One region of the Paenibacillus sp. D51F genome, then DNA from elsewhere that is predicted to be linked to it. Evidence: riboswitches for the same ligand, from Rfam matches in the RefSeq annotation. Region 1 holds a riboswitch; the other holds the start of a gene.
What was found. A riboswitch is a leader RNA that binds a small molecule or an ion and turns the genes downstream of it on or off. The one in region 1 is predicted to bind ZMP and ZTP.

Region 1 (9,121 bases):
CGATTTTTATGACGATGGCGTGGAGGGCAATGGCCTTCCCCGCCATGTCGAGTTCAGCAGATTCTGCTGCTATTATTTGAAGAAAGCGAGGAAGCCGATAACAACGCCGATGATCGGCACGACTTCGACGATACCTACGCCGATGAACATCGTCGTTTGAAGCTTGCTTGCCGCTTCCGGCTGGCGGGAGATGCCTTCTACTGTTTTGCTGACGATAAGACCGTTACCTACGCCCGCGCCTACTGCGCCGAGACCAACTGCGATTGCTGCTGCCAATACTTCCATTGTTTAAAATCCTCCTCTAAATTGGGTGAGTGTGGGTTATTTCAACACCGACCGAAGCCGTACGCGACGTCCTCGGAATCAGTACGAACTGCTGTGGATCAGTGCGCGCCGTCTTCGTCGTGAATGGCGGCTTGCGAGATGTACACCATGGTGAGGATCGTGAACAGGAACGCCTGGATGGCGCCTACGAAAATACTGAAGCCCTGCCAGATAATCATGAACGGCGTACCGATGACGCCAAGCATGAGGATGGTGGCGATCAGCACCTCGCCCGCGAAGATGTTCGCGAACAAACGGAGAGCCAGCGTGACCGGCTTCGCGATCGTCTCGATGATGTTCAGCGGGAAGAAAATCGGATAAGGCTTGAAGTAATGCTGGAAATAATGCTTGGCGTTCATCTTCATGCCGAGGAAATGGACGAGCAGGAAAACGATCAGCGCCAGTCCGGAAGTAACGGATAGGTCTGCTGTCGGAGATTTCCACCACGCCAGCTCCGCATGGCCGTCATGCTTGGCGAGCGTTTCGGCGGCAACCCCCCAGCCCGGATGGTGGATTTCGGTCACGATGCCGAACGGAAGACCGAGCAGGTTGGAGACGAAGATGAAAAGAATCAACGTCAAGCCAAGACCAAGAAACGGACGAACCCGGCTCAGCGGCATCGTGCTTGCAATGGTCGAGTGAACGAAGTCAACCGCCCATTCCATGAAGTTCTGCGCCTTGGAAGGATTGGCAATCGACAGTTTTCGCGTCAGCAGCTTGACCAGGACGAACGTCGCGATGACCGATACCGTAATCGCGATAAACGCTGAAACGTCGATGTTAAGTCCATTCCAATGGTAAATCGGAAATTCATGCATACCTTAAATTTCACCCCTTTCCACGGCGTAGCCGGAGATTGACAAAGAAAGCGCATACCAGTATAACAAAAGGCACCGCAAAACATGAGGCCAAGGCGGAGGGAAGATTGAAATAGTCCGGCTTGCGGTGTGCGATCATGACGACGAGCAGCACCATCGCGATTCTGCCGGCCATTCCGGTGCCTGCCCTTTTGGGAGCCTCCCCGGAAGCCATGACCCCGATCCACTGGACCCGCCTGCGCAGAAGAAAGGCGTTGAACGATCCTGCCGCCATGCCAAGCAGGCAGCCTGCGGCAACCGTGCGCCAGTCCGGAAGCAGAACCCAGACGAGCAGCAGCGCGGCTGCAAGCAGCAAGACCGCTGACTTGGTCATCTTGAGCACTTCATTCATTGCTGTCCTCCAGAACCTTTCTGACGATAAAGATGACGGAAACAATTCCTGCCGCCAGCCCGGCGAACACCCCGGCGATGATCCATCCTGGAGTTCCCCCGTAACGGGCAGCGAGCCAATAACCGATGTACGTGCATATGGCGACATCGATGCCAAGCGCGCCTACAAGCGCAAGCGCCTTCAGCGGGTCTTCTCCCTTGCTCTTCCTGGCCATGGTTTGTCCCCTATCAACCCTCATTATTTTATCCAAGCAATCGAAGGTTTGTCAATTTTGATAATAGCAAACTTTCCGTGAACTTGGGCAAAAAAACCTTGAAATGACGGGATTTTTCGCTTTGGCAAACCATACAGTTGAACTGTATGCTGTGTCGTTGTTGGAGTTGACGCTCTTCCCCCGAAAACTATGAACGTTGTGTGAACGGCTCAGGTCTTTCGCCTCTGCCAAAATGATGCAGGATGGCGGCGACGATTCTCTCCGATGCAGCCCCGTCTCCGTAAGGATTGGCCGCCTGGCTCATGCGCTCATACGTTCCCTGGTCGGTAAGCAGCACGCGAGTCCGCTCGTAGACGCGGGTCTCGTCCGTGCCGACCAGCTCCAGCGTTCCGGCCTCGATCCCTTCCGGCCGCTCGGTCGTGTCGCGCAGCACCAGCGTCGGAATGCCGAAGGAAGGAGCTTCCTCCTGCATGCCGCCGGAGTCGGTGAGCAGCAGATACGTATGCGGGAAGAAATTGTGAATCTCGAACACGTCCAGCGGCTCGATCAGCTTGATCCGCGGATGATTGCCCAGAAGCTCCTGCGCCGGCTCGCGCACGGCGGGATTCGGGTGCACGGCGTACACGATGGCGATGTCGTCGAACTCATCGGCGATGCGCTTGACGGCGCGGAAGATGTTGCGATGCGGCTCGCCGAGCGATTCGCGCCGGTGGGCGGTCATCAGAATGAGGCGCTTGCCGGCAGCCCAGTCCAGCATCGGGTGGGTGAATTCCGGATCCACCGTATACTGGAAGACGTCCGTCGCCGTATTGCCCGTCACATAGATCGCGGATTCCGGCTTGCTCTCCCGGCGCAGATTGCCTGCGGACCAGTCCGTCGGCGCGAAGTGCACGTCCGACAGAACGCCGGCCAGCTGGCGGTTCATCTCCTCCGGATACGGGGACATCTTGTTCCAGGTGCGCAGGCCCGCTTCGACATGGCCCACCTGGATCTGCTGCAGGAACGAAGCATAGCTGGCCAGGAACGTCGTCTGCGTGTCTCCGTGCACGAGCACGATATCCGGACGGGCCTCCTTCAGCACGGGCTCGATTCCCTCCAGCACGCGGACGGTCGTCTCCGTCAGCGTCTGGCGGTCCTTCATGACGTTGAGATCATAGTCCGGCTTGATGCGGAAAAGCTCCAGCACCTGGTCCAGAATCTGGCGGTGCTGGGCCGTCACGCAGACGATCGGCTCGATCTGCTCCGAATGCTTCTGCAGCTCCAGCACAAGCGGAGCCATCTTGACCGCCTCCGGCCTCGTGCCGAAGACGGTCATCACTTTCAGTTTCTCCATGCGGTTAATTCTCCCCCTTACTTCGTTCCGAACATCCTGTCGCCGGCGTCGCCCAGGCCCGGAATGATGTAGCCCTTCTCGTTGAGCTTCTCGTCCACGGCCGCGGCGTAAATGTCGATCTCGGGATGCGCTTCCTGAATGGCGCGAATCCCTTCCGGAGAAGCGATCAGCACCATCAGCTTGAGCTGGGTGCAGCCGCGCTTCTTGAGCGCTTCGATGGCGGCGTTGGCCGAGCCGCCGGTCGCCAGCATCGGGTCGACGACGATGAGCAGCCGCTCCGTCGCGTCTGTAGGAAGATTGATGTAATATTCCGTCGGCAGCAGCGTGTCATGGTCGCGTGAGAGGCCGATATGCCCTACCTTGGCGGCCGGAATCAGCTTGAGGATGCCGTCGACCATGCCCAGGCCGGCGCGCAGAATAGGCACGATGCCGAGCATCCTGCCGGACAGTACTTTGGATTCGGCCACGGCGACGGGAGTCTCCACCCGGATCGTGTCCAGGGGCATTTCCCTCGTGATCTCATAGGCCATCAGCGTGGCTACTTCGTCGACAAGCTCGCGGAAGTCTTTGGTCTTGGTGTCTTTGTCCCGAATATACGTCAGCTTGTGCTGGATAAGCGGATGGTCGCATATGACCAGATTGCCCATGGGGGTTGCCCTCCTGAATTTCGCTAAAATTTGCTTTTCTCCGACAGCATCGGAGCATAATCCCAACTATTATAGCATTCCCCAAGAGCGAGCGCATCAAGCATTGTAGAAGGCGAAATATCGCTGCGGAAGCAGATGGCTCCAGGCAGGCCTTGTCCTTGCCTCCTTGCTTCCGTATTTCCTTGGCTGGCCGGCCGGATCCGCCCCCGGTTCCATCGCAGGCATACGGAGAGATAAGCTGTGCCCGGCTCGTCAGAACAAGGCGGCTGAACGGCTGTCCACGCAAAGAACCCCGTCCAGCGGAGAATCGCCGGACGGGGGTTTCTTGCCTATTAATACTTGATATCGGTATAGAGCGGGAAGCGGCCCGTGAGCTCGCGTACGATGGCGCTGGCCTTGGCCAGGACGGCCTCGTCCTTCGGACTGCGGAGGGTCATGTCGATGACGTCGGCGATCGTGCGCATCGCGTCCGCGTCCATGCCGCGCGAAGTCGCGGCCGGCGTTCCGATCCGGATGCCGCTCGTAACGAACGGGCTGGTCGGATCGAACGGGATGGCGTTTTTGTTCACCGTGATGCCGACGGAATCAAGCACATGCTCGGCTTCCTTGCCCGTGATGTTCAGATTGCGGGTGTCGAGCAGCATGAGGTGGTTGTCCGTGCCGCCGGAGACGATGTTCAGGCCTTTGCCCGACAGGGAATCGGCCAACACCTTCGCGTTGTCGATGACGTTTTTGGCGTAGGTTTTGAATTCAGGCTGCAGTGCCTCGCCCAATGCCACGGCTTTGGCCGCGATGATGTGCATCAGAGGGCCGCCCTGCGATCCCGGGAAGACGGCCTTGTCGATGGCAGCCGCCCAGGCTTTGGTCGTGAGGATCAGGCCGCCGCGCGGTCCGCGCAGCGTCTTGTGCGTCGTCGTCGTCACGAAATGCGCGTGCGGCACCGGGCTCGGGTGCAGGCCGGCGGCCACCATGCCGGCGATGTGCGCCATGTCGACGAAGAAGAGCGCGCCGACGTCTTTGGCGATCTGGCCGATCTTCTCGAAGTCGATGATGCGCGGATAAGCGCTCGCTCCGGCTACGATCATGCGCGGGCGATGCTTGAAGGCCGCCTTGCGGAGGTTGTCGTAGTCGATCGTGAACGTGTCTTCCTCGACGCCGTATGCGACGAAGTTATAGTAGAGGCCGGATGCGTTGACCGGGCTGCCGTGCGTCAGATGGCCGCCATGGGCCAGGTTCATGCCGAGAACCGTGTCGCCAGGCTTAAGGGCAGCCAGGTAAACCGCCATGTTGGCCTGAGCGCCGGAATGCGGCTGGACGTTGGCGTGCTCGGCGCCGAACAGCTCCTTCGCGCGGTCGCGCGCGATGTCTTCCACGATGTCGACATGCTCGCAGCCGCCATAGTAGCGCTTGCCCGGATAGCCTTCAGCGTATTTGTTCGTCAGAACGCTGCCCATCGCTTCAAGGACGGCTTCGCTGACGATGTTTTCCGATGCGATCAGCTCGATGTTGTCGCGCTGGCGCTGCAGCTCGAGCCCCATTGCCTTCAATACTTCAGGATCCTGCTTGCGGAGATTTTCCATGTTGGATCAAGTCCTCCCTCATAATGGATGCATCAGTGATTAGAACATCAGTGATTAGAACATCAGTGTTTAGAACATCAGTGTTTAGAACATCAGTGCTTAAGGCAGGCTCGCCTTTCAGTCGCAGCTTCCGGCAGAGCCGGACAAATCATCCCCAGGCGGCAGCTCGTAGACGGCGCGGGAGCCTCCGATCAGCTTCGGCCGGGTGAACGCCATCGTCACACGCGCTTCGCCGATCTGCTTCAGGGAAGGACGCAGAGGCACGGCAACCCGGCGCAAATGCATGCCGATGAGCGTTTCGCCGATATCGATGCCGGCATGAGCCTGCACCGTCTCCACGAGGCAAGCATCCGCCAGGTGACGGTAGGCATAAGCGGCCATCGAGCCGCCGGCGCCAGGGACCGGCACGGCGGCGACTTGCTCCAGTCCGAGCCTCTCGGCAACGGCACGCTCCAGAACGAGCGCCCGGTTCAAATGCTCGCAGCACTGGTACACCGGCGTGAAGCCGATCTCCTTGCGCGCCGCCTCCACGCCGGCAAATATCGCCGCTGCTGCATCCGTGCTGCCCGAGGTGCCGATATGCCTGCCGAGCACCTCGCTCGTGCTGACTCCGAGAACGAGCAGCTGCCCTTCCCGCAGGCGTCCGCCGCCAGTGAGCTCGCGCACAAGCGTTTCGACCCCGGCTGTTATTGCCGCCTCCGGCTTCGATCCATTCGTCATCCCAGCATCCTCCTGTCTCAGCCCCTTTTCCGTCTCCGCTGCAAGCGGCTCCCGGAAGAAAGGACAAGTTCACCGTTTCGGTTCTATTATACCGGACCGAAGGCCTTTTAGACGAGACTACCCAAAATGACAAAGAGAGCAACGCGCGCAAAAAAGATTGCGTGCTTGCTCTCTGCCCAGGCGACCGGCCGTATGTTCCGATGCTCCATCGTGGTTATTCCCACTTCGTCGCCAGTTACACCGGAAACCGTGTTTCTTGCTTTCATCATAGCTTACACGAAAAGGGAAAGTCAATGATGGATAAGCCTTCTGCAAGGCCTCTTTTTCCCAATGAATGCGATCCGAAAAAAGGCGCGCTGCCGCGGCCGATCCCGCTATCCTTCATTCCTTTCGGATGATCCGGATTGGAATTCCGGACGCTCCAGCAAGCTCGACAGCGCCTCGCGGATTTCCTCCGCGCAGCGGGCGTAATCCTCGTAGGAGCCTCCGTACGGATCGGCGATGTCCGGAAGGGGAAGCTGCCGTTCCAGCTCCCGGATCCGCCGTTCCACTGCGTCGTCGGGACGGCGGCCAAGCGACTGGGCGATCATTCTTTCGCTATAGTGCCTGTCCAGTTCTCCGGCCGCTCCATCCTGTCCCGGCGAGGCGTATTCTTTCAAGGTATGGACTTTTCCGGAAGCTCCCGGCCAATACCTCAGAAGCGCTTGCTTATGGGAGGAAGTCATCGTCAGCACGAGATCGGCCCATTCAAGCAGGCTTTCGCTCGCAGGCGTCGATGCGCCTTTATGAGCGATGCCGTTATTTTCCAGCACCTGAAGCGCATGGCGCGATACAGGCAATCCGTCCACGGTCGATACTCCCGCTGAGCGGACTTCAAGCCGCAGCCCCCTCTCAACCGAGAGCTCCCTCAGGAATGCCTCTGCCATCGGGGAACGGCAAGTGTTTCCGGTACAGACAAACAAGATGCGCATGGACTCCCTCTCCTTTTCCCTTGAGCGGCTTCCCCTGCCGCCGGGATATCCCTACAGCAGGAAGAGGATGCCGAAAGTAAGTAAAATCGCCCCGCCAGCCGCTTCCCCGTAGCTCCCCATGCTTCTCCCGATGCGCCGGCCGGCCAGCAGTCCGGCTACCGACATCAGCCCTCCGGCCATTCCGAACAGAAGGATGGTGAGAATCAGGTCGGCCGCGAACATACCCAGCGAAATTCCGACGGAGAAGGAATCGACACTGACGCTCAGAGCGAACAGCAGCATGCCCCCCGCGGTCCTGTGGTCCGTGAAGGACGGCGATTCGCCATCGCCTCTCCAAGCGGCGAGAAGCATATGGCCGCCGAGCAGAATGAGCAGGATTCCCGCCGCGGCCGTCGCCACGTGACCAAGCAGAAAGCTCATGTAATGGCCCGTGTACAAGCCCAGAAGCGGCATGACGACATGGAAAATGCCGATAATCAGACTCAGCTTCAAGATGTCCTGGATCCGGATGCCTCTCATTCCGATGCCGACTCCCAGCGAAAAGGCATCCATCCCGAGAGCTAGCGCCATGATCAATAAAGTGAGCAGCTGTCCTTCATGCAGTCCCGCTTCCAACATTTGCGCAATCTCTCCTTACCTACGCTGGCTTGTTCTATCCAGCTTATGCGGACAAGGAGAGAGAATATGACCTGTCCCGGAGAGCGGGGCGAGGTGACGCGCTGGACCTGGCTCGCAGAGCGGGGCGAGGTCAGATGCGCTGGACCTGGCTCGCAGAGCGGGGCGAGGTGACGCGCTGGACCTGGCTCGCAGAGCGGGGCGAGGTGACGCGCTGGACCTGGCTCGCAGAGCGGAGCGAGGTGACGCGCTGGACCTGGCTCGCAGAGCGGGGCGAGGTCAGATGCGCTGGACCTGGCTTGGTCAGATGCACTGGGCGGGACGAGCAGACGCCAGAGCGAGACGAGCAGACGCGCTGGACCTGGCTCGCTGGGCGGGACGAGCAGACGCGCTGGACCTGGCTCGCAGAGCGGGGCGAGGTGACGCGCTGGACCTGGCTCGCAGAGCGGGACGAGGTCTGACGCATGGACTGCAGCCATACGAGCAGCAGGGATTATTGCCCTTCGCATTTCAGCACATAGCGGGGAACCCACCGTTTTATCGGACATACGTTCCGCTATTTCGCCCGAAAGCCGGTTTCCTTGCAATTATCGGACATACGTTCCGCTATTTGTGCAGAAACCCGCTGTTTTCTATGTCTTTCCTTGAAATAGCGGATCCTATGTCCGTTAAAATTATTTTAACGCACGATTTGTGTGAAATAACGGATCGTATGTCCGATAGCCTATGAAGCATCAGGAAAATAAATCAAGCTGAGGCCAGCCCGCAGATGGAGCTGCCTTTAGCCCGCATCGACCTGCCTGCCGCCGGCGGCCTTGGCCAGCCGGTTAAGCAGAGCAAGACCGATGCCTTCCGACGGGCAGGCTTCGGCCCAAATCCGCTCGGCGCCAAGCTCGTCGAACTCTCGCAGAACGGAATAGAGCGATCGGGCGGCGCTTTCCAGCTTCCCGAGAGAGCCGCAGGCTAGAACAGCATCGGCCCGGTAGGAAGCCTCCGTCTCCTCGTAGGCGAGAATGCCGGTGCGCAGCCCCTGCGCAGACGCCGCATCGGCCTCGGCTTGGATATATGCGCGCACCTCTTCCGGCGAGCCGGATACGAGGGTCATCTCCCCGCGCGGCGCATAGTGGGCGTATTTCATGCCGGGCGAGCGGGGCGCCGTCGGCTGGGAAGCAGCGGTCCCGGAGACCGCCGTCCGGGACGCCGGCCGCCCAAGGGCCGGGATGCCGGCTCCGGCATCGAACTCGACGGCGTACCCCGCCGCCCGCAGCTGCTCCGGCGTTACGCCGCCGGGCCGCAGGATGCGGACCGACCGCTCTCCGATAGCCTCGACAACCGTCGACTCCAGCCCGACTCCGGTCGCTCCGCCGTCCAGCACGCCGCCGATCCGTCCGGCCAGATCCTCCAGCACATGCGAGGCAGCAGTCGGGCTTGGACGGCCCGAGCGGTTCGCGCTCGGCGCCGCGACGGGACAGCCCGCTTCACGGATCAGAGCCAGCGCCAGCGGGTGG
Region 2 (9,121 bases), on a different contig from region 1:
CGGAGGAGACGTGCGAACGCATACAGGTCTGCAAACCTTTGAAAAAGAGGGAACGTCTGCACACAGCGTTCATCCAACGGTTTAATGGACCGATACCCGATTAGAAAATGCTCGATTTTCCGCTGGGCGCCGGCATCCTCTTGCTCCGCCAGATCGCTCAGGGCCGATGCTGCATCCATCCCGTACCAGTGGATCATGGCATCGTCAAAATCGATGACGGAAAAGCGGGATTCCTCTTCGTCATAAAAAATATTGTCCGTTTCGAAGTCATAATGAATCAAGCCCATATGTCTCTCTTCAGTCGGAAGCTTGGAGAGCTGTTCACGGATGCGTTCTAGCTCGTGCCGGGCCATTTCCTCCGAGGGATGCCGCTGCAATACGGAGGCGATGAAGTTTAGGGCGTCCATCCAGCTTTGTCGGGATTTCGACACGGCCGAATAAGACTCGGATAAAAGATGCAGCGAAGCAAGCGACCTTCCCCACTCTTCGGCATGCCGATCCGTCATGAGATCTAGCGGAATATGGTTTCCCTTGGCTTGTTCAAATACAACGCCGAAGTACGATCCATCTGCCGTCCGGATCGTTTCGATCCAGTTGCCGTATCGGGATAGGACAGGAGCGGCAGCCGGATAGCCGGACGATATCAGATACAGGATGAAATCAAGCTCTGCCCGAATATTCTCGAGACTGTTGTCCTCTTCATGGATATACCGTAGAAATTGCCGAACGCCGTTTCTTTCAGACAAGTAGACAAAATTGCTGCTTGCTCTCCAAAACGTCAGCGTGTTGGCATCATGCTCCCAGCATGAAATCAGTTGTTTGGCCGAGGAATCGTTTTCCGTTCCCCGTACCATGTTTTTTAGCGACATCATTTCCGGTTGCCTCCCATGGCCTAATGAGAGGTGTAAGGGTTACAAATAGCGACCTCTCACAGGTTCATTTGTATGTTCGTTCGTCTTCAACCACCATCACTCCTCAATCGTAGTAGGGATTTAATGTTTAGGTTTGGAGCGGATTAAATCTTTCCCTCGTAAAATATGGTTGAATATATTCCCAGTAGGATCAAGGGGTAATTTAGACTAAAGAGTTTTATACGAAGAGAGCCGGGGGCGGCTGTTTGCCGAGTGAATTCCGAGGGCACGAGCAGCATGGCCGGCAGATCGCCGCTGTCGATGCGGGGAGCGCCTATATCGCCTATTTGCTTGAAGATGGAATAATCGTACATGGTCGAAAAGAGCGAGAAGCAAGTGCCCAAGCCGGCCAATACAGAATCGATTCAAGACGAAATAAAATGATGCTGAAATCCGATCGTCTTGCTGCTATCGGTCAGGATGGCGGCGAAAAGAGCCACGAGGACAGCGTATCCTGCCGCGTACAGCATCGTTAAGTCCGAGCGCCCTCGGGATGTAGAGAGCCGAGGTTCCCTCCGGGAGATGGCCGAAGCCGGATAGAAGCGAGGCTTCAATCGTGCTTACGACCGGAAAGACCGAAAAGGACACCCTGCGAGGTGTCCCTTAGCGCTTTCATGCTGAATCTGGAGCCTGAAGCCCGGGCAGCGGGCCTACTCTCCCGCGAATCGCTCGAACGTTCTCTGGAAAATCTGAATCGACTGCTCCACCGTCAGATTGCCCATCGGGTTGAAGCGGTTCTGGCCGACGCCCTGCATCAGGCCGAGACCGACGGAGCGGTATACGTCCGCCTTCGCCCACGAGGCGATCGCCTCGTCATCTGCGAACGCGCCGGTTGGAGCGGCGGATCCCGGCGGCTTTCCGGCAACGCTTGCCAGCTTGCTCTCCAGCCGGGTCAGCAGGGCCGCGGCCTCCTGGCGGGTAATCTTCGCCAAGGGAGCGAACTCGGTCGGGGAGACGCCGCTGATCAGTCCGGCAGACACCGCCTTGGAGACGTTGGAGTCGCTCGTATCCTGAAACGGCTTCCGGTCTGCCGGAAGGCTGCTTCCCGTGGTGTTTTCATAAACCCCGACGAGCATGCGCACGAAATCTATGCGGCGGATCGGCGTCTGGTACTGCGTGTCCAGGGAATAGGGGATGAGACCGGCGCCCTTCGCCTTCGCATAGGCTTCCTTCGCCCAGCCGCTCGGGGTGTCGCCCGGCGCTGCCGGCCGCACGGTGACGTAGAGCGAGTTCTCCTGTCCCAAATAGTTGCTGTAGCGGATATAAGCAGCGCCCGCCTTCAAGCCGCGCAAGACGCCGGAGGAATCCACCGACGCGACGGACGGCTCGCTCGATTCCAGCTGTCCCGCCATTCCGCCTGCCACAGCGCCTTCCCCCGTTGAATAGAGGCGCAGCGGGACGCTCTCGCCCGGTGCAAGCGCGACCGCATCGCTGCCGAACCGTTTCATTTCCGTCATCCGGAAGAAGACGGTATCATATTCGATCGACGTTTCCGGACTGGCTTTGGAGCGGAGGCCGTCTATGCGCACGTGGAAGCGGTCGTCCTCTTTGAAGTCCGATATTCCGTCCGGACGGAAGATAATGCAGACCGGAATGCCGCCGTAACCGCCTTTGTCGACACGGAAGTATTCGCCGGACTTGTCCGTATCCGACTTGTCCAGCGTCCATTTCCGGCCGTCTTCTTGCCGGGTCACCGTTACGGTGATGGAGTCCGTGTCGTTTTTGTCGTACCGGTCCGTGTTCAGCGATACCGACCAGGCGTCCGAGGGCGAGAAGGCTTCGGACGGGAAATAACCTGCTGCCGGCCAGCCGATGAAATCATAATCGACGCTGCCAGCGGTCCTTCCTTTGTCAAAAACGTACATGGAGGAGTACGGCGACCCGTAACCGCCCGTCTCGACTGCCCGGACATAGCCGAACATCGTCCGGGTCATCGCCGGATTCAGGATCCATCTGCGGTGGCCGACCCGGTCGATATTGCTTGGATCGCTGTCCGACATGTAGCCGAGGACGCTGCTGTACAGCGTCGGGCTGCCCATATAGAGGTTGCTGCTGCTTGCTCCTGCATAACCCAGCTTGTACGGTCCCTCCTCCATCCCGGCCGGCTTGGCCGGAGAGTGGCTGAGCTGATCGTTCAGGGCGTTGATCAGCGATGCGCTCTGCTGCTGCCGATGCAGGGTCCAGTCCGGCTGCACGTCATCGGGGACTCCGGCCAAATAACGGACGAAATTCGTCGCCCGCACTCCGTCTTCGATATACTCGGCTTTTAATTTGCCTTCCTGGAAAGGAGCTGTCAGACTCGGCAATTGCTCGTAAATGTCGTTCCCGCTCATATAGGCAAAGGACCGCTTCATGGGCAGGTAGCTCTGCATCCATTTCTCGACGATCTCTTCCTTCGTTCTCGCGGCGGTTGTCTTCCCTATGCTGTCTGCGGCTTCGGCTGTCTGCGGCCATACGGCCAGCATGCCTGCGGCCAGGGCGCATGCGCAGAAGGCGGCCGTCGTCCTCGGCATCCATTCGCGAGGTTTCCAAGCGGTTTGATTGCGGTTCATTCGTTCCCACCCTCTTCACTCTATTCATCTGATGCCTTCTTCTCGTTATCGGCGGTAACGGGAATAATCGGTAGGCCGCAAGACGAGTGGAGGACGAAATGGAGGAAGAAGCCGATAGCCTGCAAATGAGAGCGGGCTGTCGGCTTCAAAAGAGGGCATGAATGCCGGTTGTTGCTGGCACAGGGAGAGACAGGAAAGATGCAGGAAGGATGCAGGAAGGATGCAGGAAAGATGCAGGAAAGATGCAGGAAAGATGCAGGCTCTCTTCAGGCCCTCTTCGGCCCTCTTCAGGCCCTCTTCAGGCCCTCTTCAGGCCCTCTTCAGGCTACCTCTTGACCGCCAAGCAATAGTTCACATGATCGAAGGCCGTAATCGGGTGCTCGGGCTGGCTCTCATTATAGGCGTGAAACAGCTGCTCGGTAATTTCCTCCGGATTCAGATGCTGATCAATCCGCAAACCCATCTCTTCGAGCATCCGCTCCAGCTCGGAGCAGGAGTAGCCTGCCTGCATCGGCTCGCCCGCACGCGCGGTCATCATGAGCTGCTTCTGCACCCGCTCGCCTGCCTGAGGAGTGAATGTCTGCTCATCAGGATAATCGAAGACGATGCCGCTGCCGGCCGGAAGCAGGGAAACGATGCCGGACAACAGCTGCCGGAAATCGTCTTTGGCGAGGTAATAGCTGATGCCCAGCAGGCTGCAGAAGCTGAGCCGATCGGGATTGAACCCGGCGCAGGCCAGCACATGTCTCTGCCAATCCGGCTCGCGGAGGTCGACGGCGATGTGATGAAGATTGGGAGGCCGGTCCATATGCAGGGCGGACACGCGTGCATGCTTGTCGGCGGCCGTAACGGGATGGTCGAGCTCGAAGATCTCGAGCTTGGAGGCCCATTCCGGCTGGCGATAGGCGAACGTATCGTAGCCTGCGGCGAAGATGAGGTACTGCCTGGCTCCAAGCGCGGCGGCCGCAGCCAGTGCCCGCTCGGCAAATGCCGCCCGGCCGAGCGGAGTGGGTGAAAGCTGATGGTCGACAACCTTGCGGAGGGCTTGCTCCTGCGTCCCTGAGAACCCGGGCTGGAAGAACGCGATCGCCTGCGACATGTTGCTGGAGATTCCGTCGTATTCTTCATCGGTCAGCAGCTGCCTGGCGATCCGGTCGTCGAAGATTTTGACCGGATTGTGCTCGGCGTGGTAGGCGCGCGAGAACGCGCTGACAAGTGCGGTCAAGCTTTTTGATTCCATGATCATCACCTCTATTCCGTTGTATCATCGGGACGTGGCGAAAAACAACACTTGACTTTATTGTATTTTTATGGTATAATTTATCAAATATTTTTACATAGTTCACTATTCTGTCATATTTGAGGCGATTTTATTGTTCAGTCATACACGAATCTCCGCTGCGACCAATAGCTGAAGAGGAACAGGGAGGCTTCCGTCATCAGCTTGGCCGCGACGAGCGGGATGCCGATGCTGGCATGGAAGAAGAGCATCAAGCCGTAGTTCAGCAAGACGATCACGATGACGAGCGAGAAGTACCGGGGCAGCGATTTTGTGATCGCGGCCTCTTTGCCATGGGGGAAAACCATGCGGCGATTCATCGTGTAATTGAAGATGGAGCTGCATATCCGCGCTCCGATGACCGACAGGAGCAAGCTGGACGTCAGCCATTGAAGCAGGAGCAGCAGCGAGAAGTCCAGGATCGCGGCGAACCCGGAGGACGCGCAGAACTTCAGGAATGGAAAATAGATCCGGGCGGAATCGGCGAGCGGACGAAAGTGGGAGGACTTGTTGTCTTCCAGATAGACCGTGTCGATCGGCACCTCGACCAGGCCATAACCGGCTTGGGGAGCATCAAGCAGCATGTTCATCTCGTATTCGAAGCGCTCGCCCGGCACTTCGCACAGCCAGTCCAGCATGTCGGAGGAATACCCGCGCAGGCCGGTCTGCGTATCCTGGACAGGCCTTCCTGTCGCGAGGGCATAAACCATTCGCGTCGCCGAATTTCCGAAGCGGCTCCGCATGGGAACCTTGCCGGTGAATTGCCGGCTGCCGAGCACGATATGGCGGCGATGCTCGCGGACGGCTTCCGTAATCCGTACAATATCTCCAGGCAGATGCTGCCCGTCGCTGTCGGCGCAGACGACGCCCTCGCCGCCGCCCTGCCGCCGCACATAGTCGAAGCCGGTCTTGAGCGCGCTGCCTTTGCCTTCGTTCGACCGATGCGTCAGCACGGTGCAGCCCGTTTTCTCCAAGGAATCGAAGATCGTCCGGTATTGCTCGCCGCTGCCGTCGTCCACGACCAGGATCGGGTCGGAACTGACTGCCTTCAGGCTGCCGACAAGGGCGAGAAGGCGCTCGTCAGGCTCGTATGAGGGAATAAGGATGGTCATATCGGTTGCCTCCTTGTCAGGACTGGGGAACATAGATAATGTCGCTCACGCCTCGCTCGTTGCCCTTGCCGAGAGGATTGTTCACGACCCGGCCCATGAAGTACATCGTGGACGATCCGCCTCCGTCGAGATTGTAGGCTTCGGTGGCGCCGAGCTTCTTGAACAAGTCCGCGAACTCGGTGAGAGTCATGCCGCGGCTGTAGCCGCTGCTCCTTCCGTCGACCACGACAAACACCAGATGGTTGGGAGCGATCATCCCGATTCCGGTCCGCGGATTGGAGTCTTGAATGGAACGGTTGCCGAAGTTGCTGTCGATGCGCACGCTGCTGAAGTCGCCTGCGACCTCGCCGTCCTTCACGAGAACCGGCCCGAAGGAGAACGTGTTCGTCGCTCCCTCGGCAAGCAGGTCGGCCGAGGAGGTCTGCTCCTCGTCATAGGTCTGCAGGGTGCCGTTGCCGAGCAGGGCCAGGCCGTCGCGCGCCGGCTCGTCCCGGTACAAGGTGCCGTTGCGGATGATCACTCCATCGCTGCGGAAGCCGTAATAGTCGCCGTTGATCGCCAGCACGGCGTTGTTCGCCGCGGCGATCGCCGACGTGTTTTCGGTAATGTTCGTGCCGAAGGTGTTTTTGGCCAGGGCGGTCAACACGTTCGGGGTGTCGGCAAATTTCACGTCCGCCACGAAGTAAGTGACGGCATCGGAACCGGAGCCGGTCTGGACTTTCTTGATGCTTATCGTCCGGTTCGCATCGGAGTAGTTCCAGTCATCCGACTGGACTTGCGCCGTGGAAGAAGCGGCCGTCGTCTGCCCGACGGCGGTGCTGTTCGGGGCGACGACGACTTCGGCATGCTCGATCAGATAGCGGTCTGCCAGACGGTACAGGATGGTGGAGAGGATGAGGAGGGACATCGCGATGATAGCAATGATTTTGGTTTTTTTGCGCCGGTGGAACATGGCCGATCACTCCTTCAAGAGGTTGTTGCCGTTATCTTAGATCCGCTACCTGTAATGAAACTTAAATGGGAGGACGCCAATCAGGCCAGCCGCAGAAAATGCATTTACAATCTTGCCTGATTTCAGTATCATCAAAAGTAAATTCCGACTGTGCGTGACTGGCGGAGCATGGGTCCAACCATGAGGGAGCGCACGGATACAGCAGCCGTACGCCTGGGCAGAGGTAAGGGGGATACCCCTTACCTCTTTGCGTTTTTAAGCGGACAAAAAAAGGAGAGCTGCAGAAATGACGGAGCAAACGCTGATATTGGATGGGGCCCGAGTGGCCGGGGAAATCAAGGAGCAGTTGGCCAAAAGAGTCGAGACTCTAGCCGGCAAAGGAGTCGTGCCGTGCCTGGTTACGATTCTGGTGGGAGACGACCCGGCTTCCGAGACCTATGTCCGGATGAAGGGCAATGCCTGCCGGAAGCTCGGCATGGAGTCCAAGAGGATCCATCTCGATTCGGAAACGACGACAGGGGAGCTTGTGGACGTGATCCGCGGATTGAACGAGGACCCTGCCGTTCACGGCATCCTGCTGCAGCATCCCGTGCCGGAGCAGATTGACGAGAGGGAGGCTTTCGAGGCCATCGCGATCGACAAGGATGTGGACGGGGTCACGGCGCTCGGCTTTGCGCAAAACGCCTTCGGCTACGCAGCCTATCCATCCTGCACGCCTGCCGCCATCGTCGCCATTCTCGACTATTACGGCCTTCCGATCGAGGGCAAGCATGCCGTCGTCGTGGGACGCAGCCCGATCCTTGGCAAGCCCGTGTCGCTCATGCTCCTGAACCGCAACGCGACCGTGACCGTCTGCCACTCCAAGACGCAGCGGCTGAACGAGATTGTCGGACTTGGCGATATCGTCGTGGCGGCCGTCGGCAAGCCGAAGTTCATTCAGGGAGAATGGATCAAGGAAGGCGCCGTCATTCTCGATGCCGGCTACAACGAAGGAAATGTCGGCGACGTCGACTACGAGGCCTGCGCCCTTAAAGCGAGCGCGATTACGCCGGTTCCCGCGGGCGTAGGTCCGGTCACGATCGCGATGCTGCTCAAGCATACGGTGGATGCGGCGGAGAAAGCCCTTTCCGCCCGCTGATTGAAGACGGGAGCGGGATGAAGCCTAGGATGGACTGGACGAGAGAGGACCGGCTGCTCATCGTGAATGCCGACGATTTTGGACTGACCCGAGGGACCAACGATGCCGTCATGGATCTGTTTGCCCGCAGCTCGATTACTTCGGCATCCCTCATGATGACAGGCGCTGCCGCCAAGGAAGCCGTTGGCTCCGCCAGCCCTAAGGCCCGGAGCCATACGGGCATCCATCTTACGCTGTCCAGCGGAGAGACGTCGCCTCAGGCTCCTTTATATCGAGGGAGGGCGCTGCGCAGCTTGGTCGATGAGGATGGATTTTTCCATGCCGACATCTCGCTTCTGGAACGGCAGGGCGATCCCGAGGAGGTCAGGCTCGAGTTGGAAGCCCAGATCCAGGGCGCCATACAGGGAGGCATCGATCCGACCCATCTGGACAGCCATGCCGGAAGCGTGCTTGGCCTCCATACGGGCAGGGATTTTCTGGAGCCTGTATTTGAGCTTTGCTGCCGATACGGGCTTCCTTTCAACCTTCCTTTGGGAATCGTGGAGCAGCCTTCTTTCAGCTCGGAGCAAAAGGAAAGATTTCAAAGGCGGATCGATTCGGCCCGGCGAAGAGGGATTGTCCTCATCGACGATATGGCGTCCCTGCCCTATTGTTCATCGGGCAGCTATGAAGAAGCCAAGCGGCAGCTGATTGAAATTCTAAGAGGCCTTAGGCCGGGAATCACGCAGCTGACGCTGCATCCTTCGCAGGTGAAGGAGGAGCTGAAGGCCGCGACAGCCTGCTTCCGCGAAAGGGAAATGGAGTACCGCCTCTTGATCGACCGCGACATCCGGCTGTTGTTGGAGACGGAGAAAATCAAGCTTCTGTCCTGGAGAGAGATCCGGGAGCTGCAGCGAGCGGGTTCGCGGGCTTGGCGAAGCCCGTGATTCTCTTTGAACGCAGCCTATTGCAACGGGGTGAAAGGGCATTGACCATTTGCCGCTCCGCTGACGGATGAGCAGGGAAGAGATGGCTTGATGCTCGCGGAACAGATTCTCGACAAGGATACGCAAGAGCTGAGCTTTTCAGGGAACGGTCGGCTTTTTTGGGGGCAAGCTATAGGGGAATGGAAAAGGGGCTGCCGAGTCTTGCTCGGCAGCCCTTAGAGTGCCGAAAAAGTGGTTATGGGTTGCAAATA

Region 2: another riboswitch for ZMP and ZTP. It lies ahead of ACLBWT_RS21360 (bifunctional 5,10-methylenetetrahydrofolate dehydrogenase/5,10-methenyltetrahydrofolate cyclohydrolase); the one in region 1 lies ahead of ACLBWT_RS10345 (TIGR01440 family protein).

What each region holds. Positions count from the first base shown of each region.
Region 1 is NZ_JBKFAO010000004.1:289,217-298,337, forward strand. Features, by position in the region: gene atpE (F0F1 ATP synthase subunit C) at 73-285, opposite strand; gene atpB (F0F1 ATP synthase subunit A) at 384-1,142, opposite strand; gene ACLBWT_RS10320 (ATP synthase subunit I) at 1,153-1,533, opposite strand; gene ACLBWT_RS10325 (AtpZ/AtpI family protein) at 1,526-1,747, opposite strand; gene wecB (non-hydrolyzing UDP-N-acetylglucosamine 2-epimerase) at 1,935-3,080, opposite strand; gene upp (uracil phosphoribosyltransferase) at 3,098-3,727, opposite strand; gene ACLBWT_RS10340 (serine hydroxymethyltransferase) at 4,060-5,307, opposite strand; gene ACLBWT_RS10345 (TIGR01440 family protein) at 5,425-6,027, opposite strand; ZMP/ZTP riboswitch at 6,195-6,276, opposite strand; gene ACLBWT_RS10350 (low molecular weight protein arginine phosphatase) at 6,402-6,998, opposite strand; gene ACLBWT_RS10355 (manganese efflux pump MntP) at 7,050-7,616, opposite strand; gene ACLBWT_RS10360 (hypothetical protein) at 7,646-8,074, shown strand; gene ACLBWT_RS10365 (L-threonylcarbamoyladenylate synthase) at 8,395-9,121, opposite strand, start outside.
Region 2 is NZ_JBKFAO010000017.1:55,254-64,374, forward strand. Features, by position in the region: gene ACLBWT_RS21330 (GNAT family N-acetyltransferase) at 1-872, opposite strand, end outside; gene ACLBWT_RS21335 (hypothetical protein) at 1,118-1,387, shown strand; gene ACLBWT_RS21340 (S-layer homology domain-containing protein) at 1,562-3,463, opposite strand; gene ACLBWT_RS21345 (class I SAM-dependent methyltransferase) at 3,789-4,703, opposite strand; gene ACLBWT_RS21350 (GtrA family protein) at 4,841-5,854, opposite strand; gene ACLBWT_RS21355 (phosphodiester glycosidase family protein) at 5,871-6,806, opposite strand; ZMP/ZTP riboswitch at 6,951-7,032, shown strand; gene ACLBWT_RS21360 (bifunctional 5,10-methylenetetrahydrofolate dehydrogenase/5,10-methenyltetrahydrofolate cyclohydrolase) at 7,093-7,944, shown strand; gene ACLBWT_RS21365 (ChbG/HpnK family deacetylase) at 7,974-8,870, shown strand.